Magnetococcus sp. PR-3: one gene and its partner. The protein of the gene in region 1 interacts with the protein of each later gene in a pairwise test. Links are inferred from orthologs where the notes say so. Each region holds a gene or a part of one and is shown in the gene's direction. Other genes may lie near its edges. The genes, in order: V5T57_RS01795 and lpdA.

Evidence for each region.
Region 2: the proteins of V5T57_RS01795 (region 1) and lpdA interact in binary tests that used the Escherichia coli proteins (3 or more experiments, as listed by UniProt). The link is inferred for Magnetococcus sp. PR-3 from one-to-one orthologs.

The regions. Positions count from the first base shown.
Region 1 is NZ_JBAHUQ010000002.1:26,658-42,298, forward strand. The notes cover bases 6,045-8,982. They hold V5T57_RS01795 (ATP-dependent helicase), read left to right. Parts: upstream 6,045-6,473; coding sequence 6,474-8,492; downstream 8,493-8,982. Other genes in these bases: V5T57_RS01790 (chloride channel protein), read left to right, coding at 6,045-6,226; trmFO (methylenetetrahydrofolate--tRNA-(uracil(54)-C(5))-methyltransferase (FADH(2)-oxidizing) TrmFO), read left to right, coding at 8,610-8,982. In the rest of the region: V5T57_RS01760 (dihydrolipoyl dehydrogenase family protein), read right to left, coding at 103-1,530; V5T57_RS01765 (hypothetical protein), read right to left, coding at 1,633-1,914; V5T57_RS01770 (hypothetical protein), read right to left, coding at 1,942-2,079; arsenosugar biosynthesis radical SAM (seleno)protein ArsS, read right to left, coding at 2,079-3,035; V5T57_RS01780 (SDR family oxidoreductase), read right to left, coding at 3,128-3,976; V5T57_RS01785 (hypothetical protein), read right to left, coding at 4,025-4,321; more of V5T57_RS01790, read left to right, coding at 4,478-6,044; more of trmFO, read left to right, coding at 8,983-9,941; V5T57_RS01805 (hypothetical protein), read right to left, coding at 10,339-11,727; V5T57_RS01810 (glycosyltransferase family 4 protein), read left to right, coding at 12,137-13,402; V5T57_RS01815 (M24 family metallopeptidase), read right to left, coding at 13,509-14,654; isoprenoid biosynthesis glyoxalase ElbB, read right to left, coding at 14,961-15,617. UniProt on the Escherichia coli protein: A helicase with DNA-dependent ATPase activity. Unwinds DNA duplexes with 3'-5' polarity. Translocates on single-stranded DNA with 3'-5' polarity. Initiates unwinding more efficiently from a nicked substrate than double-stranded DNA.
Region 2 is NZ_JBAHUQ010000001.1:245,463-261,048, forward strand. Bases 5,069-7,951 are described here. They hold lpdA (dihydrolipoyl dehydrogenase), read left to right. Parts: upstream 5,069-5,748; coding sequence 5,749-7,155; downstream 7,156-7,951. Other genes in these bases: odhB (2-oxoglutarate dehydrogenase complex dihydrolipoyllysine-residue succinyltransferase), read left to right, coding at 5,069-5,569; V5T57_RS01010 (PEP/pyruvate-binding domain-containing protein), read left to right, coding at 7,288-7,951. Outside these bases: V5T57_RS00990 (transporter substrate-binding domain-containing protein), read right to left, coding at 1-536; V5T57_RS00995 (2-oxoglutarate dehydrogenase E1 component), read left to right, coding at 1,219-4,167; more of odhB, read left to right, coding at 4,241-5,068; more of V5T57_RS01010, read left to right, coding at 7,952-11,595; gap (type I glyceraldehyde-3-phosphate dehydrogenase), read left to right, coding at 11,663-12,898; V5T57_RS01020 (metallophosphoesterase), read left to right, coding at 13,774-14,673; V5T57_RS01025 (PAS domain S-box protein), read right to left, coding at 14,651-15,430; V5T57_RS01030 (hybrid sensor histidine kinase/response regulator), read right to left, coding at 15,499-15,586. UniProt on the Escherichia coli protein: Lipoamide dehydrogenase is a component of the glycine cleavage system as well as of the alpha-ketoacid dehydrogenase complexes.

The DNA.
Region 1 (15,641 bases):
ACCTGGCGGTGTGAATAGAAGAGATCACCCTCATCGATCTCTGGCGATCTTTGCCCCTGCAGACTTTTTTTGCCTTAATGCGCGGAAAAAAGCATCTGACAACTAGCCCAATTTCAGCAGCCAACGCACAATACGCCGGGTTTTTTCACCATACAGCGTCGGGGTGAAATATTGACCGGCCACCCCCTTATGAATTTCCGAACGGGTGGGATAGGGAATGATAGGTGCCGTCATCGCACCAATTTTCCACCCTTTTTGTATGGCAAAGATCCAGGGTGCCAACAGCTCCCCGGCCCCCCGGCCTACAATACCTGCACCTAAGATTAACCCTTTTTTACCCAACACCACCTTGATCATACCGGCACGCTCTCCCTCCGCACGGGCACGATCATTCTCCTGCATCGGTTTGTTCAAAGTTTGCGTCCACACCCCCCGTGCCTTGGCTTTGGCCTCACTCAACCCCACCCAAGCCAGTTCAGGATCGGTATAGGTCACCCAGGGTACCGCCGCATAATTGACCTTGGCGGGCAGACGGAACAGGATATTACGGATTACGATACCCGCATGGTACCCCGCCATATGGGTAAACTGATACGGGCCGACCACATCCCCAATGGCAAAGATATGTTTTTGGGAGCTGCGTAAACGGTGATCTACGGGAATACCCTGGAGACTAAAATCCACCCCAGCCGCCGCCAAATTCAACCCATTAACATTTGGGGTACGGCCCGCAGCAACCAAGAGATGAGAGGCCTCAATGGTCAGGTTTTCCCCCGTCTCCTTTTTCGTCGCGGTCAGGGTTAACCCCTCCCCCACTCGTACCACTTTATGAAAATCCAAGCCGATATGTAGAGTTATGCCTTCAGTTTCTAGACACTGCTGCACAACGGCTGCCAGCTCTGGATCATCTTTGGGTAGTAACTTGGAACGCACTAAAACCGTGACGTGTGAACCCAGGCGGGCATAGGCCTGGGCCATCTCTAGACCAATGGGCCCCCCGCCAATAACCAGCAAGTGGGGTAAAGGTTGGTCGTTATCAAAAATCGACTCATTGGTGAAGTAAGGCACATCCTCTATGCCTTCAATAGGTGGAATCGCTGGAGAGCTACCGGTGGCAATCACAAAACGTTTGGCGGACATATGCTGTCCACCGGCTTCAACGGTGTGGGCATCCACAAAGCGGGCGGCATCCCGAATAACCGTGCAACCTAAACCTTCAAATCGTTCTTGGGAGTCATGGGGTTCAATGGCGCCAATAACACCATGAATATGGGCATGTACCTTGTGCATATCCACCTCAGGTGGCGTGGTACAGATCCCAAATTGATCGGCGGTACGTATGGCCTGGGCCGCATGGGCTGCAGCCAGCAGGGATTTGGAAGGAACACACCCGGTGTTCAGGCAATCCCCCCCCATCTTGCCTTTTTCGATCAGGAGAACATTGGCACCCATCTGAGCAGCCCCAGCCGCAACCGACAACCCCCCAGACCCTGCACCAATCACACAGATATCATACGGATAACGTGCCATGAATAGTCTCCTGACCTTACTTGAGCCTGAGGATGATCCGACACCTCCATGAAAGGTTAGAACCATCCAAAAAGAGCCAGACTTTATCAGCCCAGTTCTATATTAATGTGTCTCACCACCACCACTGGCATCATCCCCGCTGCCGCTATCCTCACTATGGTCTGCATCGCTGCCGCTGCTCTCTTCTTGCGCTGATTCATCCTCAAAATCATCCTCGACAGCATCCTCAAGATCATGCTCAAACCGATCATCATCCTGATCACGACGATCAGCTGAACCACCTGTTTGCTTGGTCTGTTCTGAAGATGCCATTCTTTTTTTCATCACCAGACCAAGGACCAGCAAACCCACCATACCGGTGATGATAAAGCCAAAAAACCACATAGCCGCGACTCTCAGATATTCAAAGAATTATTGATTCGATTGCCGATGTTTGACCATGGCTCGATATTTACGGAACTGCATCCACACCAGCCCCACCACAAAAACCAACAGGGCAATACCACTGAGTACGGCAAAGGCTACTTTGATAAAACCCATCGCATCCATTAGGCCAGTGCCCCCCCACAGGATGAACCACTACCGGCTGTGCACCCCAAACAGTGTTCGGCAATCACCACCCGTCGTTTAAGCAGATCCTCCACCGTTACTCCCCCTATCTGCTGGCTCCCAGGTAGATTAACCGGCATGTTGAGCGCTAGATTGAAGTCACAGTCAAACAGAGTTCCATCCCACCGTACACTCACCTGATGGCGGCACATTAACCCCTCGACAGTCGAGGGATTAAAGGACTCCCGCAGCAGCCCCCAATAAGCCTCTTCCTTACCTTCCCGACGCAGATCTGCACGGAAACGACCAATGGGCATATTGGTAATGGTAAGCAGGTTGCTAAAGCGAATACCAAAACGATCCCACAGCTGTTTTTTGTAATCTTGCTCCAACTGGCACTGAGCTGGGGGAAGAAAAGGACCACCGGGGTTGTAGACCAAATTCAGCGTACTGCCCCCCTCGACCCCATAACCAAGACCATTGAGTCGCTTCAAGGCGGTAATGGCCCCCTGGTACACCCCTTCACCCCGTTGGCGGTCTACATTCTCCTCCAGATAACAGGGCATGGAGCCTACCAGATCAACCCCTTGCTCTTGTAACCAAGGGGCCAGATCTTGCCACTGGGGTTCATTATGAATCACCAAATTGGTGCGCAACTGAACTGCCACATCCCGGGCACGCAGCGCTTTGATAAAAGGCTGGATATGGCTATTCATCTCCGGGGCACCACCGGTGATATCCACTTGCGTGCAGTTGGACTGTTCAACCAGCGCCAAAACATGCTGCATCACCGTCCAATCCATCTGCTCTTTACGGTTGGGGGCTGCTCCAACATGGCAATGGCTACATTGCAGGTTACAGGTCAACCCCACATTTACCTGGATCAGGTCCAGCGAGGCGACATCCATGGTTGGTGTACCGGTGTGCTGTTTCAATACCGTGGAGAAAACATTCATACCATGATTACTTTCTGTTCAATCGACATCATCAACCCTACCGGTGATGGATACTTAGTCGGATATAGCGGATGATTCTTACAAAATTTTTTCTAAGAGACCTTAATCTGGATCCAATCCAAGATCGCAGTTGGCAAGACCCGCTGCAAAGCAGCAAACAAATAGGTGGGGGTTGTCACCGGATAACGCCGCTTGGGTCGATCACTCTCCAGGGCGTGGATAACCCGCTTCAACACCGCTTCAGGCGGCAGCTTAAAGGGTACATGCTGGGCATCTTGCAAGCGGGGCAGTTGGGCATCATAAGCGGCCCGGTGCACACTACCCTGATGGTCAATCCATCGCTGAAAAGCCAATAAGGCATTGGCGTTAATACGACTATGGATCGGACCCGGCTCTACTAAGGATAGATAGATACCCGTCCCTTGTAGTTCCAAGCGCAATGTATCGGTCAGACCTTCCAGTGCAAATTTGGTCGCATTGTAGGCCCCACGGTATTTCAGTGCGGTAAAACCTAGGATAGAGCTGTTTTGGATAATACGTCCATAACCTTGGGCACGCATAATGGGGAGAACATGGGTGGTGAGTTCATGCCAACCAAAGAGGTTGGTTTCAAATGAGGCGGTCAGGCAGGCACGGCTAAGATCCTCTACCGCACCTGGTTGGGCATAGGCACCATTGTTAAACAGGCCATACAGCTCACCCTCTGTACGGTTGAGCACCGCTTGGAGTGAACCGGTAATACTCTCTGAATCGGTCAGGTCCAGTAAAAAGGACTCAAAGCCCTCTCCACGCAGCCGTGTGACATCCTGTTCCTGACGGGCCGTGGCAAAAACCCGATAACCCCGATCTTTCAGGCCATGGGCCACACAGGCACCAATACCGCTGGAACAACCCGTAATTAAGATCGGACGCTGCGCCCGATTGGCTGGGGGCATAGACATGGGGTCAGGCTCCTTTTCATCAATAAAGAAGCCCGAAGCATAGCAGAATCAGTGCACCGCTTCACTGCCTTGAAGCTCGTTAAGGATCTCTTGCACCATAGGGTCATCCACTTCAGGAACCAGATCCCAACGGGTGACCCGCTCGATCTCCTCTTTAAACAACTCCTCCATGAAGAGCCGGTCCAGATGCATTTTCATCTCCTCTTGGGTGATGATGGGCATGGGGGGACGCGCAGAGATGGCGGTTTGATCCTGTTTACTGATCTCTTCAACCGCTTGGGCTGGTGAAGGATCGAGCAGGGAATGGGTAACGGCAGGATTGTTAGACAGTGGCATGATCAACATAATTGGTACTCCCAGTTTTAAACGGTACCCGTTTTTTTTGCAGTTTCTGGTGATGCATCCCCTTTAATGGTTGTGACTGAACCGGGGCTTACACTACACTCACGGGGACCTTCTTATCTCTATCTATCGGCATTCAGCCCGGATCGCTTTAGCACAATGCTTAATTATCTCAACCGTCTTGGGGTTAACGAACATATCATCCTCTCTGCCATCGCCATTATCATTGGCGTAATGGTGGGCTATGGGGCGATCTTGTTTCGTACACTTATCGAAGGATTTCAGCACCTTTTCCTTGGAAGTGGTACCGAAAATGTTGGACAGCTGGTCGCTGGCCTAGAGTGGTGGCATGTGGTACTGGCCCCCATGATTGGTGGTGCCCTGGTTGGCCCTCTCGTCCATTTTTTCTTTCCGGGTTCTCGCGGGCATGGCGTACCAGAGGTGATGTCCTCGGTCGCGTTGCATGGCGCGAAAATGAATCTTAAGGATGGTGTGGGTAAAATGTTGGCCTGCTCCCTCTCTATTGGATCCGGCGGCTCGGTCGGCCGGGAAGGTCCTGTGGTACACCTGGGTGCGACCTTGGCTTCATGGTTTGGTGGCCGCCTGCGTATGTCGACCAAGCATATGCGTACCATGGTGGGCTGTGGGGCTGCTGCGGGTATTGCGGCATCGTTTAACGCCCCCATTGCTGGGGTGATGTTTGCGTTGGAGGTCATTTTAGCCGACTACGGTTTGGCAACCTTCTCTCCTATTGTACTTTCATCGGTTATTGCCACCGTTATTGCCCGACTGCACCTGGGCGATTTTCCGGCCTTTATCGTACCCCACTACACCCTGGTCTCGGCCTGGGAAATACCCGCTTATGTGGGTTTGGGGCTGGTGTGTGGTATTGCCGGTATTCTGTTTATGCACACCCTCTTTAAAACGGAGGATGTGATTGGCAAGATTAAAGCCCCCCGCTGGATCAAACCCATGTTTGGGGGTTTGGTTCTGGGTCTGATCGCACTGCAATTTCCTCAGATCATGGGTGTGGGCTACGACACCATGAACAAAGCCCTGTTGGAGCAGATGATCGGCCCCACCATGTTGATGCTGGTTTTTGTCAAGATTATGGCGACCTCCATTACCCTGGGCAGCGGCTTCTCTGGTGGTGTGTTCACCCCTAGTCTCTTTTTAGGGGCTATGGTGGGTGGGGCTTTTGGTACCTATGCCCATGCACTCTTCCCCGCGATTTCTGCAGGCCCCGGTGCCTATACTTTGGTTGGTATGGGGGCTATGGCTGCTGCTGTTTTGGGGGCACCCATTGCATCGATTTTGATTCTGTTTGAACTGACGGGTGACTACCGGATTATGCTGGCCTTAATGGTCGCTTCTATCGTGGCGACGCTGTTGATTAATCAGGTCTATCGGGACTCGGTATATACCAAGGCCCTGCGCCGAAAAAATATTGATCTATGGTCGGGGCGGGAGTCCGGCCTACTCAGACACATACCGGTTAGCGCCATTATGAAGCGCACCTTTGAGATGATCCCCGACAGTATGAATATTCGAGATCTCAAAGAAAAAATTCATCGAACGCGAGAAGAGAATTTTTTGGTGGTCAATGACCAAGGAGACCTTAAAGGCATTGTCTCTTTTCAGGATATCCGCGGTGTTGCCTTTGAAGAGGGGCTGGAAGATCTGGTCTTGGTGCGGGATATTGCAACCCGAGAATTAATCACCGTCACCCCCAGCGATAATCTATATGATGCCTTCCGCCGCATGGGTTCGGGCAACGTGGAACAGTTGCCGGTGGTCAGTGAGGATAACACCGCCCAGGTTCTGGGTATTATCACCAACCATGATGTGATCCAAGCCTATAACCATGCACTGCTGGAGCGGGAAGCAGAAATGATGGATAACCGTTAAACGGTTTACTCTTCTAGGCTTGCGTAACGGGTGTGACACTCGACCCATGATGCATGAAAAACGGATATACGATGGCTGGCACACGGCCTAACCCCTTTGTGCCAGCCATTTATGAAAGATCTGGTTAAAAAACCATCCAACGCTCATACCCTGGGTATACGGCCACCAAGGTCGATCCCCAGACCCTCCATCACATCTATTTCAAGGGTTTTGGATCTTGGCAACGATCCAAACGCACGAGTACCCCATGGATCATCCGATTTTGCAGAACCTTAACCAACCTCAGCTGGAAGCCGTTACCACCACGGAAGGACCCCTTATGGTCCTGGCTGGGGCTGGATCCGGTAAAACCCGCGTTTTGACCCGGCGCTTGGCCTGGATTATTCAAAATGAGCGGATTTCACCAGAAGAGGTCCTGGCGGTTACCTTTACCAATAAAGCCTCTAAAGAGATGCGGGAACGGGTACAGGAACTGCTGCAAAGTGATGCGCCAGGACAGGCTCACCGTTTTTGGATTGGTACCTTCCACGGTATGAGCGCCCGTATGCTCCGGCAGTTTGCCGACCGTTTGGGGTTTGGTCGAGATTTTACCATTCTCGACTCCAGTGATCAGGAACGCATGTTCAAACGGCTTTGTGAAGAGCTCAGTTTCTCTGACAAATATTGGACCCCCAAACGGCTGACCCATACCATTGGCCGCTGGAAAGATGATGGTATTCGCCCCCAAGATCTTACCGATCGGGAGATCCGCAAAGATTGGGAGCGGGATCGCATCCGCCAAATGTATGAACGGTATCAACAGGCCCTGCAACAGAACAACGCCATGGATTTTGGCGACCTATTGGTGCATTGCCTCAATCTTTGGGATCAAGAACCAGAAGTGCTCACACACTTCCAAAACCGCTTCCGCTATATCCTGGTGGATGAGTATCAGGACACCAACCATATCCAGTACCGCTGGATCAAAGCACTGGCAGGGGAACGCCATAACCTTTGTGTGGTGGGTGATGATGATCAATCCATCTACAGTTGGCGCGGGGCACGTATTGAGAATATTCTGAAATTTGAAGAGGATTTTCCTAAAACCAAAACCATTCGGTTGGAACAGAACTACCGTTCCACAGGGAATATTCTCAAAGCTGCTGGTGGGTTGATTAACCATAACCAGGGCCGTATGGAAAAAAGCCTTTGGACCGAAGATGCCCAAGGCGATACGATCCACTTTCTACGGGCAGAGAGTGGTGAGGATGAGGCCCGTTTTATTGCCTCAGAAATTCAAACACTCTGCCCCACCGGGGCCTATCAAAATGCGGCCATTCTCGTTCGTACATCCCGTCAAACCCGCTCTCTTGAAGAGGGACTCATGCGCTCAGGTATCCCCTATCAAGTTGTAGGGGGCTTACGCTTTTTGGACCGTGCAGAAGTACGGGATGCCTTGGCATATTTACGTGTGGTGGCGTCCAACCGGGATGATATTGCTTTTGAACGGGTGGTTAATGTTCCCAAACGGGGTATTGGTCCAGGCGCGTTACAATCCTTGCGGGAGATTGCGGCCCAGGAACAGTGCTCGTTATTAGATGCCGCCCGTTTCGCAGTGGACACCAAAGCCATACGCGGTACCGCCATTAAAGGACTCAGCGCTTTTATTAAAGTGATTGATGATGGCCGCAACCTGATCCATGAAGAGGTCACACCAGCCGAGATGCTGAATAAACTGTTGGCCTTTAGTGGCTACCGGGAGCATGTGCGGGATATGGAGAACGGTAGTGACCGTATTGATAACCTGGATGAACTGCGTAACGCGCTCTCCCGTACGGAGAGCTTACAGATGTTTTTGGAAGAGACCGCTCTCGCTACAGATATTCAGGACTCTGGCCCGGTTTCTGACCGAGTAGTGATCTCTACCTTGCATGCGGCTAAGGGGTTAGAGTTCCCTTGGGTCTTCCTGGTCGGAATGGAGGAAGATGTCATGCCCCATAAACTGGCCATGACTGAGCAGCCGGAAATTGGGTTGGAGGAGGAGAGACGTTTGGCTTATGTGGGCATTACCCGGGCCAAAAAGCGTCTTTACATCACCATGGCGCGCAAACGGTGGATGTACAACAAACCGGTGTTTCCCATCCCTTCCCGTTTTTTACAAGAGCTACCTCAGGATATTCTGGAAGATCGGGGTTTTGCGGTCAAAACCCGTCGGGGCGCTACGGGATCTTTGGCTGGTCTACCCGGGGGAATACCCAAAAAGCGCCCCAAATTTCCCATGCGCTGAGCCAATTTTGATTGAACATACCTAACCCCCACAGATCATAAACAGGTTTGCTTTACCAACGATCTGCGGGGAACAACGCCCTGACCAACACGGCAAGACAGAACGAGTATACTCTCCATGGCACATACACCCATCACCATTGTTGGCGCAGGTTTGGCTGGTTCTGAAGCAGCATGGCAACTGGCCCAACAAAATATACCCGTCCGTATTTATGAAATGCGACCAAACACCATGACACCAGCCCACCAGTCGGGAAACTGTGGTGAACTGGTCTGCTCCAACTCCTTACGGTCGGATGACCACACCAATAGTGCGGTAGGGGTACTGCACGAAGAGATGCGCCGGTTGGGTAGTCTGATTATGGATTGTGCCGATACCCACCGTGTACCGGCTGGCGGCGCCCTGGCGGTGGATCGTGATGCCTTTTCAGAAGCCATTACGGAAAAATTGGAACAGCACCCGCTGATTGAACTGGTACGTGAACAGGTCACCGTTCCTCCGGTTCATGAGGATAGCTATACCCTAATCACCAGCGGCCCCTTAACCAGTGGTGGACTGGCTGACTGGATTGAAGAACGGGTGGGCAAACGCATGGCTTTTTTTGATGCCATTGCCCCCATCGTTGCGCATGATTCCATTGATTTTAATAAAGCCTGGAAGCAATCCCGCTACGACAAAGGAAGCGGCAGTGACTACATCAACTGCGCCATGGATGAAGCGCAGTATAAAACCTTTATTCAAGCCCTTCTGGATGCTGAAAAAGTGGTCTTTAAAGAGTTTGAGGCCAATACACCCTACTTTGATGGATGTTTGCCCATTGAGGTGATGGCGGAACGTGGCTTCGAGACCTTGCGCTATGGACCCATGAAACCCGTGGGATTGACCAACCCCCATATGGAAGAGAAATCCTACGCCATTGTTCAACTTCGACAGGATAACAAGCTGGGTACACTGTGGAATATGGTGGGTTTTCAAACCAAACTCACATGGCCTGAGCAAAAACGTATTTTTTCAACCATTCCAGGGTTGGAAGAGGCCGATTTTGTCCGGTTGGGTGCTCTGCACCGCAACACCTTTATCAACAGTCCAGAGCTACTGACTGAATCCCTACAGCTTAAAAGCCAACCCAATATTCTTTTTGCTGGCCAGATTACTGGTGTGGAAGGGTATGTGGAGTCTACCGCATGTGGATTGATGGCTGGGCGGGTTATTGGCCATTTATTACGAGATGAAACCATTCAAATGCCACCTATTCTCACCGCGTTAGGTGCATTAATGAGTCATATTACCGGCGGCGCGGATGCCACACATTTTCAGCCGATGAACATTAACTTTGGTCTCTTCCCCAACTTTGAGCAACGCGTTCCAAAAAAGCAGCGTAAAGGGGCGTATGCACAGCGGGCCCTTGAACACATGGATGCTTGGATTGCTCAACAGAACGTAAAATAGAACCGCAGGACTCATGCCTATACATGGTGCAGGGTAGAGGCCACGTGTGTATGCCATTCCACCCTGCTGTGGCTGGACGGCTACCCACAGTGCTGTACGGGAGTAAGCAGCAAAGCGCCTGTATATGGCACGCTACGCCCCCAACATGGCAAACCCGGCAGGATCAACCCCCCCCCGCGATCCATCTCTTCAAACGCTTCATCAAAACATGCTTGAGCCAATATCTTTCAAACGCACGGAATGTGCCTTTTTCGAATGAACTGGAAGGTCTGGCGCTCTATGGCTGCCGCAATAGCATGCTCAAAACAACAATTAGAATTTGTGTACGGTATATCAGACGGATAATGGGAAAAACCATCTAACTTTTAGAGTCGTATGTTTTATGCTCTTCTTTAAGTTAAAAACGTTTCTTAGCAAAGCTATTCATCACAACAAAGAACACCATATACACAAAAATGGTGTAACCAAGCATGGTACCAAAATTACCTAAGAGTTTACCCCATGAGGCTTCATATCGCCCTAGGGCCGTCCAACCCAGTGCCAGAATAAACATAATTTTAAAGTAGTAATCACGCACAGTTCGAACAATAACTTGGAAAATAATACCAACAATAACCCCAAAGATAAATAAGGGCACAAACATGAGTGGAACACCAAAATCCACATAAGATTCGGTAATATAGCTAAATGCATGATTGGTTCGGTTACCATACCCCCCAGCAACCATAACACCTGCATATTTGCGTACTTTAAAGCTCTCTGAAAACAGAATGGGTTTGTCTGGGAAGAAAATCCGAGGCATAAAGATATGTTTCAACGCCCCAAAAATAAGCCCTCCATTTTCATGTGGAATGATGGACGGCACCCGTTCTACCACAAGGCTGGAATAATAAATTTCCCACATTCGGTTACCAAACGCAGCACTGGTCTCTTTAACTTCACTATCCGAGTGCCAGTTTGAAATAAGGTTACCAAGGACCGAGAGCTTATCAAGCTGTGTGTCAGAACCTGAAGACTGGTAGGACAGATAGTAGCGCCAATCACTTTTAATACCTGTCCAAATTGTGCCGACAGCTGTTGTCAATGCAATAAGGAATACCATCTGCAAAATCAACTGGTTCTGGAACTTTGAGCGTCTTGCTCCAATCATCGTATCAATAATAGCCACAAAGAACATAATCAAAGAAATACGGAAATCTGCAAAGAAGTTGGTCGCATTCCAGATCACTTCAATAAAAACAATCAACCAAACCCATAAATACTTTCTTTGTTCTAAAAGGCCCAGAAGAATCAGGTAAAGAACGCCAATTTTTAAACTGACAATCGCAACAACAGGCTGCGTCAATACAGGGACTGACCAAGCCAGTGAGATAATGATATTCTTAAAATATAAAATGAAAAAATTGAAGTATATTAGCAACTTAAATGACAAGAAGCTTTGTGGGTTTTTCTCCCATAATGAGCGTTTTTTGGAACCGATTGCCATTCCTCTATTAATACCTAACGAGAGGAAGACCAAACTGGCTAAGCCAATCATCACATAGGGGGCATAATCAACTTGTACAGAACGCAGCTCAATGCCTGTCAGGGGCATATAAAACAGGCCAAACGTAATTTGCAGCCACTGGAATGAAATGGCCAAAGGAAGAACGATTAGCCCTGGAACCCCTCGATAGGGCACAAACATCCAGATCAAGCCTAACGCCCACATACTAAATAGGGGTAGGAGTGACTCTCCCAAGGCTGAGAACAGTAGGCCTGTAAATGTAAAGATCAGCAAAAACAAGGCGAAAAACCTCTTACACAATCATTACAGGGCATAACATTTTTCAATCCTAACGTTCGCGTACATCTTGTATTTTTTCACCTATTCTGTTGATGACCATACCTTAGGGTGAGCATTGAATATTATGGGAATGAATGAATAATGGATGCAAGGGTACGTCACGCCATGCGGTAGAACTAAGCTCGCAACGTATCCTTTTAATAAGATGCAACATTGAAACCAAAGTGTTGGCAACCTATGATTCCACCAAAAAGCCAGTGGCATAGTATTTGTTTACATGATCCTGATGTGATATGAATCAATAGCGTACAAGCCTATAATCGAATTATTTTATCTTCTATCTATTATATGAATAACCTGATCTTGTTATTTAGTTAGGTAAAGTTAAATGATATAGAGCTATAACAGAATGATGGATTGTTTCTGGTGTATCAATAAATCACTTTATACGCACAACTATCCTGATATCACTTCTTGGAAAAGTATAATGGATACTCTCCCCACAGAGCGACCTATTCTTGTGTTAATGGGTTTTAATGTCATTGTTTCTGGTGCTGAAAAAATGATTTTTCGTACCATTCAGGCATTAACCTCATCTGGCATGCCGGTTCATGTCATCTTGAATAATTGGAAGCATGATACCATGGATACTGCCATTGAAGAGGCGGGTGGAACATGGCAGGAGGGTCCATATAATTTCCGACTTAGGCGAATTTATCCCAAAGTCAGTGATTATTTTAAACTCTTTTTTTATTTACTCAGACTTAACTTTTTTTTGCTTCAACAGCTTCTCAAACATCGCCCTAGATCTATTCTTATGAGTAATATCGCAGACGCAACAGCGGCATTACCCGTACTTGTGCTCGCAAAAATTTTAGGCATACAACTGATCCTGCGGAGTGATAATGTCCCGTTTGGCAAACGTTTTTACCAATTATACTGGAAATATGTTCTTGCTAAAATAATGGATAAGGTGATCGGCGTATCTCAATTTTGTTTAAACCGTTTACATCAGGTCGGGGTACCTACCGATAAGTCGGTGTTAATTTATAATGTACTCGTGGATGACCGCTTTAAATCAACATTCAAACAACCTCATAAAAACACCACGCTGGAAATTTTATATGTCGGACAAATTCTTAAAGATAAAGGCGTGTATACGGTCATTCATGCCGTTATGCACCTTCTTAAGCAAGGGTATCCACTGCATTTAACCCTGGCAGGTCGTATTCCTGATTGGCCACAAAGCCATGTGGATGCCTATAAGATGATGCGCGACACGGTCACTCAAGCAGGCTTTGATCAACAGATTCAATTCATTGGTGCATCCGATAACATTGCCCAATTGATGGCACAAAGTGACCTTCTGCTTACAGCCCCAACGAATGAAGAAGCGTTTGGGTTGGTGTATCTTGAGGCCATGGCACTGGGCTTACCGGTGGTCACATTTAACCGGGGGGCCATTACTGAGATTGTGCGACATGATGAAACAGGGTGGATTTGTACCGAGGAAAGCTTAGAGAGCCTTATTGAAGGCACACGTTATGTCCTGGATCATCCAGATCGTCGCCAGTATTACAGTGAACAGGCCAGACATATTTTTACCTGCTCGGACCACCCTTTTTCAGAAACACGTTTTCAGATCGATACTTACCAACTTTTCACAAAGCCATAACACCGCATGATTGCCGACCAACACTGAACCTTTACGCTGTAGAATGCACATTACCCAGCATACAGAGTATACTGCTAGCTGCTACTAAGCGGGGCTCAGCGGGCCATTACACTTCCAGAAATTTAGGGAAAGTCGTTAAATTCCGGCACCCACCATTTTCAATCACAACCACATCCTCTAATCGTACCCCACCCCACTCTGGATAATAGAGACCAGGCTCCACCGTTACAACATGGCCAGCCTCCATGGTCATATCACGAATAGATATGCGTGGCACTTCATGAATCTCCAACCCTAGGCCATGCCCTGTACCATGAAAAAAGCCCCGCTGTTTGCCATCCTCTCCTGGCCCGGTTGGAAAACCTTGTTCGGTAAACGCGTTGGTAATCGCCTCATGCACAGCTTTACCAGAAACCCCGGCGCAGAGCATAGAAAAGGCAAGATCCTGGGCTTGACGTACACATGACCACGCTTTTTTCAACACATCTGGAGCTTGGCCCCGACAGACGGTACGGGTCATATCCCCCCAATAGCCACTCGTTTCATGACGGGGGAAGACATCCATAATGATCGGTTGATGGGCGGGTAGCGGGCCAAACCCCTCTTCATGAGGGTCAGAGCCTTGTACACCACCAGAAACAATGGTGTGATGCGGCATAGCACCATGTTTTACCAGCGTGGCATTGATCTTAGCTCTTACCTTTTCAGACGTTAACGGCTCCCCTTTATGGTAGAGCCAACCATCATCACCAATCTCCGCCATATGAATAAGATCGACACCAGCCTGCATGCCTTTGCCCGTTATTTCTAGCGCTTTTTCAATGGCCGCAACTTCATCATCCCGTTTTAAAGCCCGCTCAGGCCAAAATGAGCCCATAACAGGCTTAACACCAACCCCTTCATGGCGTAACACATCCGCAATTGCTAGAGGAAAGTCCCAAGGGGTGGTTACATCTCCGATGGAGAGCTTTTTAAGAAACGCAGCAACAAGATCCCCTTCACTGGGCTGGCCCTCTGCGTGAATCTCATTATAAAAAGCCCGTACATCGGCCAAATCATGAATATGATCAACATTGGCACTACGACGTGCTCGGTCGATCTCAAGGGCAGAGACGACAATATGGCTTTTGCCCTGGGGGCCCCCTTCTTGAACAAAAAGAAAAGGGTCTGGGGCAAAAAAACCCGTAGCATAGAAGAGATCAGCACTGCTTTCACTATCAGCATAGATCAATCTGGCGGGGTAGGCTTCCATGGCATCACCAAGTTTTCTGGTTAAACGTAACGTTTTAAAAATTCTATCGAATGGACACAATCTCTCATTATTGCAAGGCCTCAAACCTCTCACCGTACTCAAACGCAACAACAGAGCAAAAGCACCATAGGTGGTTATGGGAGACACTAACCTTTATAGACCTAAAGCAGGGGGGAAGCGAGGCCAAGCGAGATAGAGGAGAAAATGAAATGCATTCTGCAGACGTTGATCGACCAACTCTTATAAAAAAAGCCTGGGAAGGCTCAGCCGCTTCCCAGGCTATATATCTTCTACATGTCAAACGGTTTAGGCTCGCTTGAGTATTTCAGCAACAAGCTTTTCAATGCCTTCACCAGCCTCAGCAATCGAGGCCGCACACATATAGGCTGCGGTAGAAACAATATTGTTTTGTTCATCAATCACAATTTGCTTTGCACCTGTTTCAACATGCTCATTACCCATCGCTCGGATGGCTCCAGCGGTACCTTCATCATTACCAATGGTCAACTTAACACCCCGGTCTGCCAAAATTTTAGAGATGACGGCAGGGGTAATACAGATCGCACCAATGGGTTTTTTAGCATCGTACATGGCATTGACCAGTGACGCTAAATCTTCATCAACCGTGGCATCTGGGCCATCAAAGGCAACGGTTGAAAGGTTTTTTGCCATCCCAAAACCACCAGGAATGATTAACGCATCCAGTTCAGAGATCTGCACTTCAGCAATGGTCTTAACATCACCACGGGCAATACGGGCGGCCTCTACCCGTACATTACGAGTCTCGGCCATTTCATCACCTGTTAAATGATTCACCACATGGTGTTGATCTTTGTCTGGTGCCATACAGACCACTTTGATACCGGCTTTGTCCAAAAAATAGAGTGTCAATGTAGCTTCATGGATCTCAGCACCGTCATAGACACCACAACCAGACAAAACCACGCCAATGCGCTTAGCCATTAACTACTCTCCTGCAGGTCAAAT
Region 2 (15,586 bases), on another replicon or contig:
GCCCGCAAACCATCGGCCGCAGTATCGACCATAAAGGGTAGAATATCGGGGTAAGCATTGAGCACTTTATTAGAACTAGAATATGCTTTGACCAAAGCAATGCGCTTACCCACCATATCTTCCGCAGAGGTAATGGAAACCTCATCATTACGGGTCATAATGACCAACGGTGTGGGTAGATAAATAGGGGTAAAATTCAGAAAACTCTCACGTTCAACGGTGTGGGATGCCGTTGCGATTACATCAATGGTGTGGTCTTTGGATCCTTGTACAATCTCTGGCCAGCTTAAATCAGGTACAGCTTGAAAGGTAAGCCCCGTGCGCTCTGAGACGATGGATAAAATATCTAAGGCAATCCCCTTAAAACCCTCACCATCTTTAAAGCTGTATGGGGCATAACCACCATCGACACCAACACGTACAACGGAGTGTTGGGCCATCCAAGCCTGTTCTTCCTCACTTAATGTCACGGGGGAGGCCATGGCGGAGGAGACACAAACAAGCACCCATAAACTTAAAATGGCACGAACAAACATCTCACCCCCTTAAAAGTGCTTCGACAACCTATCGCCCACCAAGCAGGTTTTAGGGCCGTGAAAACAGCTTTCGGTTATTTTTTCCCTCCAACACCCTCCTCTACTTCACCATGTTTATGCCTACTTTCCAACATTTGATCACAATAAAAACAACCCCGCACACATTGACCATTGGTTTTTCCCCTGGCAAAAACCCGCGTTCACGACACTATGTTTATACAGTTTTTATATGTATTTAAAGACAAGCATAACACAAAATTCTACTAACAACCCTTTTGTACATTTTCATGTGTGTTGTTAAGCATACTTACCTTTTTTACTATTCTTTTGCATAGCAAAATCAATTTTACTTAAAAAACAGCCAACTCTGACCCATTAAAAGAAGCCACTTATATAACCATTTACGAATAATCGAAACGATAAATAGGCTGCATTCATCATAAGCTTACCTATCACTCAAATATATATACGTTAAATTTGGTCAATACTTGAATTTTGGTTTTATTAAATTTTTTAATAACATTGCAGATAGTGTTGTTTTTGGTATCATAACCCCATCTTTTATACAGTTAATCGTATACCGGTGTGAATAGCGGGTATTTCGTATAAAGGGCTATTGTCCAATATACTTCCGATTAACCGAATAACCGCCTCATCTATGTCGATTGCGAGGTTACAGACCATGGCAGGCCAGTTGGATGCACTCCTGAACGGAACCAATGCTGTCTATATTTCCGAGCTCTATGCCCGTTACCTGGAAAACCCCAACTCGGTGGATGCCGCCTGGGCGGGGACCTTTGCTGAGTTAACCGAAGAGGATACCCCGGAGATCTTTAAAGAGATCCGTGGCGCCAGCTGGTCCAAGCTGGAATCTGGCGTGGTTGGTAAGGCCCTGGATCGGGAGCCTGAAACCGCCACCCCCAGCCATGATCGCTTTGTGCAAGGCATCACCCAAATTGCAGGTGGGGACCCCGCACAAATTCGACGGGCTACCTTGGACTCTATCCGTGCCTTAATGATGATCCGCACCTTCCGTGTGCGTGGCCACCTTATTGCCGACTTTGATCCACTGGGCCTTGAAGCACGGGAGCATCATCCAGAGCTTGATCCGGTCAACTACGGCTTTGCCGAAGAAGATATGGATCGCCCGATCTTTATCGACTATGTCTTGGGGTTGGAGACGGCCTCTTTAAGACAGATCCTGCGTCTGCTCAAAGAGACCTACTGCGGCACCATTGGTGTGGAGTTTATGCACATCCAGGAGCCCGATGAAAAATCCTGGGTGCAGCGTCGAATTGAGTCAATCCGTAACCGTACACACTTCACTATTAAAGGTAAGCGCACCATCCTGGAGCGTTTAACCCAATCTGAAGGCTTTGAGACTTTTTTACAGTTAAAATACACCGGCACCAAGCGGTTCGGCTTAGATGGTGGTGAGGCTCTGGTTCCGGCCATTGAGCAAATACTGAAACGTGGGAGTCAGCTGGGCGTTAAAGAGGTTGTGATCGGCATGGCCCACCGGGGTCGTTTGAACATCCTGGCCAACGTCATGCGCAAGCCCTACTCCGCCATTATGCATGAGTTCCAAGGGGGGTCGAACAACCCGGAAGATGTGCAAGGCTCTGGGGATGTCCGCTATCACTTAGGTGCCTCGGCTGATCGGGTTTTTGATGATAAAGAGGTCCACCTCTCTTTGACAGCCAACCCCTCCCACCTGGAACTGGTTAACCCTGTGGTTCTAGGTAAGGTCCGCTCCAAACAGGTTCAGCGTGGTGATACGGCTCAGCGCCAGGTCATGGGTATGCTCATGCATGGTGATGCAGCCTTTGCTGGCCAAGGCTTGGTCCCTGAATCTCTGGCCCTATCCGGGCTAAAAGGTTACCAAACAGGGGGGACTATCCACCTGATTGTTAACAACCAGATTGGGTTTACCACCAACCCCCGAAACTCCCGCTCCTCCCCCTACCCTTCCGATGTGGCCAAGATGATCCAGGCGCCCATCTTTCATGTGAACGGGGATGATCCTGAAGCGGTTGTTCATGCGGCACGTATCGCCATTGAATACCGCCAGGAGTTTGGTAAAGATGTGGTGATCGATATGTGGTGCTACCGTCGCCACGGACACAATGAGGGGGATGAACCCTCATTCACCCAGCCCATTATGTACCGCACCATCGCCAAGCACCCCACCACCCGTGAGGTCTATGCCCGTAAGCTGGAAAAAGAAGGGGTCTTAAAAGAGGGCGAAGGTAAAGAGATTGTGAAGGACTTCCACAACGAACTTGAAGTGGATTTCCAGGAGGCGCAGTATTTTCTTCCCACCACCGCCGATTGGCTGGATGGAATGTGGAAGGGTGTCTCCAACCAGCGTGGTGAAGAGGAGATGCACCAGCATAAAACCTGTGTGCCCGAAAGCACGCTACGCGAGGTTGGCAAGACCCTATATACGCCACCTTTAGAGTTTGCGGTTCATCGCAAAATTTTGCGTCAGCTACGCAATAAAGAAAAAATGTTTGAAACCGGGCAAGGTTTTGACTGGTCCACCGGTGAAGCTCTAGCCTTTGGCACCTTACTGGTGGAGGGGATTCCCGTTCGCCTGTCAGGTCAAGATTGCGGACGTGGCACCTTCTCCCAACGCCACTCGGTACTCATTGATCAAAATGATGAGTCCCGCTATGTGCCATTAAACCGTATTCGCTCTCTACAGGCAGACTATGAGGTCATTGATAGCCCACTGGCTGAAGCTTCGGTCCTAGGGTTTGAGTATGGCTATGCCTCGGCAGATCCCCATGCGCTGGTGCTGTGGGAAGCGCAGTTTGGTGACTTTGTTAACGGCGCACAGATGATTATTGACCAGTTCATCAGTTCTGGTGAATCCAAGTGGCTGCGTTTAAACGGTATGGTCATGTTGCTCCCCCATGGTTTTGAGGGACAAGGTCCTGAGCACTCCTCAGCACGTCCTGAGCGCTTTTTGCAGCTATGCGCAGAAGACAACATGCAGGTGTGTAACCTGACGACGCCAGCCAACTACTTCCATGCGCTACGTCGCCAAAACCACCGTAACTTCCGCAAACCATTGGTGATCTTCACGCCAAAGTCTCTGCTACGCCATAAGCTGGCGGTCTCTAAAGTTGATGACTTTGTCAGTGGCTCTGCCTTCCAACGTGCCATACCTGAAATGGATGAGTTGGTTGATGGTGAAGAGGTCAAACGGGTTGTGCTCTGTACCGGCAAGGTCTACTACGATCTTCTACAGGCGCGCCGTGATCAGAAGATCGATGATGTGGCCATTGTCCGGGTTGAGCAGCTCTACCCCTGGCCACGCAACGCCATTATGCAAGAGATGAAAAAGTACCCCAATGCAGAACTGGTCTGGTGTCAGGAAGAGCCCGCCAACATGGGGTACTGGACGTTCCTTTACCAACGTCTGATCCACCTGATGGAAGATCTGGACACCAAGCAGCGCCTGCCCATCTATGCCGGTCGTCCGGCATCAGCCTCTCCTGCGACAGGCCAGTCCAGCAAGCATGTATTGGAGCAGGAAAAGTTGGTCAACGAAGCTCTTTCCGTACCCTTGAAAGAGATCCCACAGCCGTTCCGCCGCAGAGAGACGGCTATGGTTGAGAAATAAGCTGGTTCACATGTTTGAACTTGTAACTGATAACTGAAACGAAGCGTTTTACCCATAGAAATCGAGGCTGATCATGGCAACGGAAATCAAGGTGCCCACACTTGGTGAATCAGTAACCGAAGCCACCGTAGTACAGTGGCTTAAACAGGTCGGCGAGAGTGTCGCAGTCGACGAGCCCCTGGTGGAGTTGGAGACTGATAAAGTCACAGTGGAGATGCCCTCTCCTACTGCTGGCGTAGTGACCCAAATTCTCGCTGATGTGGATGCCGATGTGGAAGTTGGTGCCGTACTCTGTTTGGTCGATGCCGACGCCACAGCCGGAGCCCCTGCACCAGCGGCTGCCGAACCTGCACCTGCCGCAGAACCAGCGGCTGCACCCGCCGCTGCACCGGCCCCAGCCGCTGCGCCAGCACCAGCACCCGCAGCAGCTGCACCTGCTGGTGCTCCCGCGCTTTCACCAGCTGTACGTAAGCTGCTGGCCGAGAATGGATTGGATGCCACCCAGGTACCAGCCACAGGGAGTGGGGGGCGTTTGACCAAGGGTGATGTGGTGGCCTTTATTGAGAAACAGGGCACGGCAGCACCAGCACCTGCTCCAGCACCTGCTCCAAAAGCTGCGGCGCCAGCACCTAAAGCTGCCGCACCGGCGGCCAAACCTGCTGTTGCACCCGCAGCACAAATGCCACCCGCTGTTGAAGGACCACGTGAAGAGCGGGTTAAAATGTCCCGCTTGCGTCAGCGCATTGCACAACGCCTTAAAGAAGCTCAAAACACGGCAGCCATGCTCACCACCTTTAATGAGGTGGACATGACGGCGGTTATGGAGCTACGCAAGCAGTACAAAGAGGTTTTTGAAAAACGCAACAGTGCCCGCCTTGGTTTCATGTCTTTCTTCGTGAAGGCTGCGATCTCAGGCTTGCAAGAGTTCCCTGCGGTCAATGCAGAAATTCAGGGCAATGAGCTGGTCTTTAAAAACTACTATGACATTGGCGTTGCCGTTGGCTCCCCCCAAGGACTGGTTGTTCCTGTTCTTCGAGATGCGGACACCATGTCCGTGGCAGGGATTGAATCCTCCATCTCCGACATGGGCAAGCGCGCCCGCGATGGCCAGCTCTCCATGGAAGAGATGACCGGCGGCACCTTTACCATTACCAATGGTGGTATTTTTGGCTCCTTGCTCTCCACACCGATCCTGAACACCCCTCAGTCGGCCATTTTGGGGATGCATAAGATCCAACAGCGCCCCATGGTTATGCCGGATGGTTCCATCCAAGCACGTCCCATGATGTATCTGGCGCTCTCCTACGATCATCGCATTATTGATGGTAAAGAGGCGGTCAGCTTCCTGGTTCGCATTAAGGATTGCATTGAGGATCCCTCACGCATTCTGCTCAACGCCTAATGTAGCACCGACCTTTCAGGTCATCTAACAAGGGGTTTTCACCAAGATTCCCCGACCCACTGGCCCTGGGAACCCGTACACAACCTGGGCCAGTGGACTTTTAATCCATGCACACCCCAAACGTGATTAAACGTGGTTAGGGTGATTCCGCAACAAGCGGATTGATATGAGGACGGAACATGTCTGATACCTTTGATCTTGTTGTAGTCGGTGGTGGTCCTGGTGGTTATGTTGCTGCCATTCGTGCGGCTCAACTGGGCCTAAAAACAGCCTGTGTCGAAAAACGCACCACTCTGGGGGGGACTTGCCTAAATGTTGGCTGCATTCCCTCCAAGGCACTACTGCAATCTTCTCATCATCTGGAAGTAGCCCAACATGAGATGGCCGACCATGGGGTTGAGGTCAAAGGGGTCAAGGCAAACCTGGCCGCTATGATGAACCGTAAGGATGAGGTGGTTAAAGGGCTGACAGGTGGTATCGCTTTTCTATTTAAAAAGAATAAGGTTACGCACCTAATCGGCAGTGGAACCATTGTGGATTCCGAGACGGTTAAGGTCACCGATGCCGACGGTAAAGACCAAGAGATCAAGACTGAGAATATTTTGATCGCCACAGGATCGGACGTTGCGACCTTACCTGGTTTGGAGATTGATGAAAAACAGATCATCTCCTCCACTGGTGCGCTCGCTTTGGCCAAAGTGCCAAAAAAGATGATCGTTATCGGTGCGGGTGTTATTGGTCTTGAACTTGGTTCTGTTTGGCGCCGCCTGGGTAGTGAAGTGACGGTTGTGGAGTTCTTGGATGGTATCTTGCCCGGTATGGATGGTGAAATCCGTAAAACCGCCCAGCGCACACTGACCAAACAGGGCATGAAATTTAAGCTGGGCACCAAAGTAACCGGCGCCAAAACCCTGAAAAAGGGCGTAAAGCTGACCATGGAGCCGGTTAAAGGTGGGGATGAAGAGGTTTTGGAAGCCGATGTCGTCTTGGTGGCGGTTGGTCGTAAACCTTATACCGAAGGTTTGGGGCTGGAGAACGTTGGGGTAGAGACGGATGCACGTGGTTTCATCCCTGTGGATCATGATCTGCAAACTTCCTGCGCGGGTGTCTTTGCCATTGGTGATGTTATTGGTGGTGCCATGCTGGCCCACAAGGCCGAAGAAGAGGGCGTTGCCGTTGCCGAATCTCTAGCAGGTCAGGTCGCCCATGTGAACTATGATGCCATACCTGGTGTGGTCTACACCCACCCAGAGATTGCCAGTGTTGGTAAAACGGAAGAAGCACTGAAAGAGGCTGGCATTAAATATAAGGCTGGCAAGTTCCCCTTCATGGCCAACTCCCGTGCCCGCGCCATTGGGGATGCCGATGGCTTTGTTAAAATTCTTGCCGATGCTCAGACCGATGCCGTGTTGGGCTGTCATATCATGGGCCCAAGTGCCGGTGACCTTATTGCTGAAGTGGTCCTGGCCATGGAGTGTGATGTCAGTGCAGAAGATATTGCACGTACCTGCCACTCCCACCCAGCATTGGGTGAAGCAGTAAAAGAGGCGGCTCTGGCTGTGGATAAGCGCGCCATCCACGCTTAAAAAGCACGATTAAGCAGATGACCCTGGCTTGACCAGGGCCATCTGTACTAGGTTGGCAGGGGGACGACTGCGTCCCCCTGCAGGTTCCCCTGCCAACCGTTAGAAATATAAGAGATTGATTAAAGGGTCGCCATGAGCCAGACACCCCATCTCAAGGGGGTAACCGCCCCCCGCCCACGCCCTGCCCCAACCCTGCAATCCGACGCACTGCGTGCTAATTTGCAACAGACTGCGGTTGGACCGGTCACCATACATGCAGACCATACCATTCTTTTATCGATTGTTGAGCGCTATGCGGGCATTCATCAGCCCCTGGAACAGTTACTTAAAGAGCTGAACCACCCCTATCGCAACTGGCGCCTTCTATTACCGGAATGGCGGGGGTTTGTTTTAAAAAACCTCGCCCGCTATATCAACCATGAGCAGGCAGCGACCACCGTTCCACTTATGGGTGAGCTGTTCTTCCAGGCCCTGGCCGATAGCAACACAGACCGGGAAATAGTCGCAGCCCTTAGCGCCATTTCAGCAGTGATGGATAAACTGGCACAAAGCATAACCCCAAAAACAGCGCCAGCCTTATCCCCCTATCTTAATCAACTTTTTTTAGCCCTCTACAACCTGCCTGATCGCTCGTTCCAACTACTGGCTCAGACACATAACCCGCTAAAACGACCCATCAAACAATTGATAAACCGGGGGCTGACGATACTACCCGCTGAACAGTGGCAGGCATCGGCTCTACTGTTGGAGCGGCTGCTCACCCAGAACTATGCGTTTTGGTTAACCCAGGAAGATCCCAGCCGTTTTGCCGAACAGCATGGCCCCGATCTGTTTAAGGCCATTAGCCATCCCACCCTGAAGAGCTATCAGGAACAGTTGGATCACATACGGGCAGAGCATGACCCAAAAGGGCCACAGGCTTTGGCCTTTTTACAATCGGCCATCTCTCTACCTGACGCCCATGATATGGTTCGCTTGTATGGTGAAGCAGGTAACCGGCTGAGCCAGGCCCTAAAAACAGAGGGGGATGAGACCCTTGAGCGGGCCAATGAGACACGCCGCCTTCAGTTTCTTTTTCGGATTTTGGAGAATGATGGGCTTACCCTACTCCATGAAAAAACCTTGCGGGAAGTCAACCAGGGACTGGTTAAGTTGGTGGGAATGGCACGTGGTCATGACGAGACCGAAGCCTTTTTTATTCGCACCTTCAACTCCCTCAACCACAATGTGGTGCACTATCCCCGCACCGCCCTACAGTGCATTGAAGCTTTAGGTAGTGAGGTCATTGAACAAGCCAAACCCAGACTGGTTGAGGTCTTTCTTTCACAAGCCGTACAGTTTGGTTTTCAATATAGCCGGGTTGAAGGGGTAGATGCGGATTGGAAGACCATCTCCAACCCTGCACACCTTTATAACATTCGGGCGTGGTTGGCGTTAATTAGCCAACACCCCAAATGGTGCTCAACCCTACTCTCTGCCTTAATCATCAACATTAAGCTAACCGGTACACTTATCCGTGATACGGATTTATTCCAAAAAGACATAACCAAATTACTGAACAGTGACATTGCCCCTGTCTATAACTTGGTTAAACAGTTTGCTCGGCTTTTACCGGTCTATTACAACGACATTGGTGCAGAAGGTGAACTTAGGGATGTCTCAACCCAGCTGGATGAGATTCATCACCGCCAAGATAAGCTGATCCATTTTTTGCGCAAACAGTGCCATGTGGAGAGCACCAACCTTATTGTTCATTTAACCGCAGGGATCATCACGTTTTGGCAGAGCAAAGCGCGCGCCCATATTGATCCACACTTGTCAGAGCCGGTCCGTATGGCGTTGCAGTGTGAGGGACTGTTTATTGAGGATGTTCATCAGGTCTTCAAGCATGTGTTCACCCAGCTTGATATTGACACCCCTCAGCCTCTGTTAAGCATCCCCATGGAGCAGATCACCCCCTTGGTGCAGGATATGGAAGGGGTGGAGGCCAGTGAAAAAGAGCGTGCTCTACTGCTGGTGCGTCTCTATCAACTGGTGGATCAAAAGTACAATCCAGGTTTTCAAGGGGCATTGGAACCCTTGGAGCGCATGGAAAAACGAGGACTGGGCGAAGTTACCCCTCTGTTAGCGACAATTCGTCAGGGCAAACAACCAGACCTACCTATGCTGCTGGATGCCATGGAGGCCCTGAAAGGTTTAATCCTCACGGATGAAATCTTCACCGCCCACGAAGAGGTTTTTCAAAAGCGTCACATCGCGGTGGGCATTCCTTCAGTCTATGGCCGTTACAGTGAACCAAAATTTGATGCCCTGGCCCTGACCTTCCGCCTGGAGAGCCAAGCAACATCCTTATTAGAAGGGTTGGCGGAGCATATTCCAGACGGTTTTGTCACCCGCGCCACCATTATTCAAATTATCCAGGACCTCTCCCTCTTCCAACGTGCCTTAAGATTAGATGGCATTAAATCCCGCAAACTACGCAATGATCTTTTGATTATTCGTTATTTTGTGGAGATGAATCAGTTTTCCTACCATCAATATCTGGACCTTTTCCGCTCTCTGTCTCAAGTGGTGCGGGAGATCATCTACACCTACTACACCTCACACCACAGAGATAATATGGGGTTGATCGTCCCCAACATGCCGACGGAGGCGATGCAGGTTAAATATGCCGCCCTTATTGAAGATGGGGATACCACAGGCAACTTGGAGCGGGTGAATGAGTCCTACATGCGGGACCTGATTGCCGAGACCTTCAGCTTACAAGCCCTGGATACCTACCTGGGACGTATCTTGAAGATGCTCCATCTACAGAAAGCCCGGCTACCTGAAGATCAGGCCCAGCAGATCCTTACTTTTGATCCAGGCAAGCTGTTCTGTCGCATTCATGACCCCAACATGGAGATTCTGCACCCCATCCATTTGGGAAATAAAGGCTACAACCTTGCCCGTTTGGTGGTTAATGAAGCACCGGTCCCCCCTGGGACCATTATTGGTACAGAGTTCTACCGCTGTTATGCCTTAATTCGCCACTACAAGCCGGCCTGGACCGACTTTATGGCCCGCCTGCGTGAAGAGATGGCTGAAATTGAAAACCAAACCGGTTTGATTTTTGGCAACCCACAACGCCCCCTGCTGGTCTCCGTGCGTTCCGGGGCACTTATCTCCATGCCCGGCATGATGCACACCATCCATAATGTGGGTATTAATGAAACCATTGTGGAGGGGCTGTGTGCCCAATCAGGCAACCCCTTCTTTGCTTGGGATAACTACCGCCGCTTCATTCAATCGTGGTGTATGGCCTACGATGTAGAACGGGGTGTCTTCAGCGATATTATGCGGGGTTTTAAACAGAAGTATGGGGTCAAAAAAAAGGGACAGTTCAATGCGGAGCAAATGCGTGCGTTAGCCCTAGCCTACCGCGAAGCTGCACGGGGCTTGGCCGTTAACCTGCCCGATGATCCCTGGGAGCAGTTGATCGCCGCCGTGGAGCGGGTATTGGACTCCTGGGATGGTGACAAAGCCCACCAGTACCGCGCCCTCATGGATCTCTCCGATGAGTGGGGCACCGCCGTCGTCATTCAAAACATGGTGTACGGCAATCTGCTACAGAGCATGATCACCGAAGAGAGTGGTGGTGAAGCCTGCCCCCGTGTACTCTCCGGTACAGGTGTACTCTTTACGGCGCACCCTTACCGTAAGCTCACCCAAGTTATGCTGTGGGGAGACTACACCCCTGGCAACCAAGGGGAGGATATTGTTGGTGGTTTGGTCTCTACCTCCCCAATCAGTGAAGAGCAATGTTACAGCGACAACCGAGATCCCAGTCAAACGTTGGAACTGCGCTTTCCTGAAATTTATAAGGCTTTACTCGAATATGCACGACATCTGATTTACGAGCGTGATTGGAACCATCAGGAGATAGAATTTACCTTTGACGGCCCAATGCGCGACAATCTACAGATTCTGCAAACCCGTAATATGATCACCCGCGAAAGTGTGCATTCAGTGGTCAGTGGCTTTAAACTGGATGGCCCTTTAAGTGAACATCTGGCGGGACAAGGCATTGGCGTACATGGTGGCGCACTCTGTGGCTTGGCTGTTTTTAATCTCGAACAGATTGAAAGTATGCGCGCAGAAAACCCGGATACCCCTTTGATTCTCATCCGTTATGATACGGTTAGTGATGATATCAAAGAGATCAGCCAAACCGAGGGACTGTTAACCGCCAGAGGTGGCCAGACCTCCCATGCTGCGATTGTCGCGGCCTCACTGAAAAAAACCTGTGTGGTGGGGTGTGAGTCTATGCGGGTATGGGAGCTACAAGGGTATTGTAAGCTTGATGGGGTGACCATTGAGCTTGGAGATCAAATTGCCATTGATGGCCATAACGGCCATGTGTTAACCGGTTGGCATGAGATCGAACGAAAACTCTATTAATTTAACCTGGGGTCGATGTTGTACAGAGACCCAGATCAGCAACCGTTGAAGACGGATGGGGAGCATCATGAAACTTGGCATCAACGGCATGGGCCGTATTGGTAAATTGACCCTGTGGCAGCACATTGCCAACCAAACCTTTGATGAGATCGTCGTCAACGTGGGCCGTGATGTAGGTAAAGGGCTGGAAGATCTGGCAGAGGTTATCCGCAAGGATAGTACCTATGGAAGCTTTGCCGCCTATCTCTACGGTTTTCGTGGTGGGGAGCCCATCACCCATATCGATAATGACGCAGGGGTCATGACCATTAACGGCACCCCCGTCACTTTTTTACGGGCCGCCCGTAACCCCAAGGATATTCCCTGGGGGGACTATGGCGTACGCTTGGTGGTGGATTGCACCGGTGCTTTTACCGACCCGACCGTTCCGGCAGATGCCCCCCGTGGTTCCCTGCGTGGTCACTTGGAAGGTGGGGCTGAAAAGGTTCTTCTCTCTGCACCCTTTAAGATCAAGAACAAAGAACTATCTATGCCGGAAGATGCCATCACCTGTGTCATGGGCATCAACAATGAGCAGTATGACCCCGCCCAACACCGGGTTATCTCTGCAGCCTCCTGCACCACCACCTGTTTGTCCTATATGATGAAGCCGATGATTGAGCATTTCGGCATCAACCGTATTCTCTCGGCCTCCATGGTTACCATCCACGCGGCTACCTCGAGTCAGATGGTGTTGGATGCCGTGCCAAAAGCAGGTGCTACTGACCTGCGTAAAAACCGTGCGGTTATGAACAATATTATCTTAACCACAACCGGCGCTGCCAAAGCGCTGGGTCAGGTTATTCCTGAGGTCTCCGAAATTGGCTTCATGGCTGAATCTGTGCGTATTCCCACCAACAGTGGCTCCTTGGTTATTCTGACGTTAAACCTACAATCAGAAGCCGAAGGTGAGCCCATTAACCGTGATGTCGTCAACGGTATTTATCGTGATGCCATGAACGGTGCGTATAACGATCACCTGGTCTATACAGAGACTCAAAATGTCTCCAGCGATATCATTGGCTTCCCTAAAGCAGCAACCGTTATTGAAGCCCGTGAGACCCATACCCGTACCGCCTACTCTCATGTGGATCTGACCCGTGTCCCTGGCTTGCCAGAGTCCATTAAATCCCAGTTAGAGGTCACCCGCCTGGATGTTCCGGTCACCCAAGCTGTGGTCTATGGCTGGTACGATAATGAGTTTGGTAGCTATACCAATATGCTGGGCAACCTCACAGACTTTGTTGGTGAACAGATCATCTAATGATTCATCTCTGTGTACAGGGGGCAGGCTTATCTGCCCCCTGTTTTGCCCGCCCCCCCCTTAATTTATACGCCGCCCTCTCTTCGCATGTAGATAATCTTCACCATGCACAGCCGCTTACCGTTCACGGATCCGCACACTTCCAGTGATCATGATCGGTAACCTGATTTAAAAGAGTGGGTCTGGTTTTCCTTTGCCTGGATAGATGCCTGTTGATCTCGATACAAAAAGGTCACCTGATGGCTGGCATGCAACGACAACCACTTAAAAACCGTTAAACAAACCATGGGGACAGAGCCCCTCCTCTCTACAGGCAAACCCGAGTATGCTTTGACGTGATACAGAGAAAACAGCTGTACAGTGTTGAACTCTGCTTAAGCACCAAGGCTTTAGAGCCCGCCAACCCTTTGATCCCACACAACCGTCAACAGGGTTTATCGCTTGGTCCTGGCCTGTTGATTAAAAGATGCGTGCATGCGAGTTGATCGTGATCACACCTTCTTAAGGGGGTATGGCATCTCCGTGCACTCAAAACCAAAGCCCCTTGCACGTTTGAAGCTTGTTTTTAATGGAACAGATCCCGTGAAATCTCGTCCAATGTCTATAAAACCAGCCAATCATTAAAGCCATCCTCATAACAACTTAAGGATGGATTTCAATATCAATAACCTTAATAATTCATAGACTAAACACGCCTTCATACCTTTAATAGTAGCGCATAGATGCTCCAACAGAGTCTCAGAAGAGGAGACCCTGACCACAGAGCATCTATGGCACACCCATTTCATGATCATCTCATCAAATCACATTGTTGCTAAGGGATGAAGCGGGCATACTAAGGGTCTGTAATCAATCTAACTCAGTGGATATATTCCATGCAGGAAAATGGACGCTGGAACAACCGCATCTTCCCAAGTGACCCACCTCCCCGTATGGGCAGACGTCACAAACATCATGCTTTTCTCACGACGGTTGTCGTGACACTCTTCATCAGTCTGGCTGTCGGCCTTTGGGGTTATATCCAAGCTGAGCAGATGGAAATTATTAAACTAAAGCACCCTATGCCAGGCATTGACCGCCCGGTACGTCTCATTGTGCTCTCAGACTGGCACTTGGGCATTCACCCTATCTCAGTCAGCAAAGCACAGGAGATTGTTAAAGAGGTCATTTTTCAAAAACCTGACATTGTTCTCATGCTTGGGGACTATGTGGATGCTTTGGTACCCAACGGGGTGAGCATTGATCAGGTCAGGTTGGCTTTTGAAGGGTTAAAAGCCCCTGGTGGTGTATTTGCTGTATTTGGAAATCATGACAACTGGTTTGGACTACCCCAACTACGCACACTGTTTGACGAACTCAATTTTCATCTTCTTGAAAACCGTAGCGAACGCGTTGAACTACCGGGTGCGACCTTAATGGTTGCTGGGGTTGAAGATGATACAACAGGGCAACCCGATGTCAAACGGGCGTTAAACCGGGTTTCCACCCTTGCCCCAACCCTACTACTGTCCCACGATCCTGTTGTGTTTGAGGAGATCAACCCTCGCCCGAACCTTCTAACACTGGCTGGGCATACCCATGGCGGACAGATCGCCCTACCCCTTATTGGCCCTTTAACCAATATGAGTCGTGCAAACAATGACTGGTCTTATGGTTGGGTAAAGAGAGGGGACAGTTCTCTCTACATCACCTCCGGTTTAGGCACCTCTATTTTTCCCATTCGTCTTGGCACCCACTCTGAGATGGTTGTTCTTACCCTAACACCGGCCCCTTAACCGAGGTCGATATCCGCTCGATTGGAACCCGCTCGGGCATGAGTACACCCACCAGTTGGCAGTGCCCCATGCCTGCAGCAATAGAGAGTTGCAGTGCCAGTTCAATACGCTCACCAGATTTATGCACACCATGAACAATCATTCGGTTACCTTCCAAGCCAGTCATGCCCATTTTCTCCACCAAACTTAGAACCTGTGATAACTGCTGCCAACTTTTAGTAACCAAAATTTTCTCTAAATTTTTACCCACCAACTCATGTTCCTGATACCCCAATAGCGCATAACCACCACGCCCCCAAAAACGGACCAGACCATATTGATCCAGACCAAACATAGTCATTCCCATTTGAGCATGGCTCTCCTCCATTAAATCAAGCCGCTCTTTTTTCTGTTGCCGCTCAATACTGCTAAGACGCATCTGACGAGGTAACCAGGAACGGATTAAAATCACAATAATCACCACACCGGTCACAATATTAAGCAGTTTAGGAAGGATGATGAGCTGAGGTTGCCCCAACGTTTCATAAATAGCTTGGGAGAAGTACCCAAATTTGGCATTAAAATAAAACCCAAAATAGAGGCTCTCTACCAGGGAACGAAAAGCATCCAGAGCCAACACGGTTAATAGCAGAACCACCGACCTTCCTAACAACTCCCTCTGACTAAGGTGTTGCATATAGATCACCAGAATCGTGATCCAAAGCGCGACCAGGATCCAATAAGAGAACGGGGTAAAATAGGTGAAAAATGTGTTCATAACCAACTCCTACAACCTAAAGCTGAAGCCTGCTTGGTCCAAAAACACTCAACTTCCACGAGGGACCACTAAGCACACGCATCGGGCAAACCGCTTTGATAGGTCTCAATCACTTCAATAAGCTTGGCTTTGCGTATGGGCTTGGTTAAATGCAGA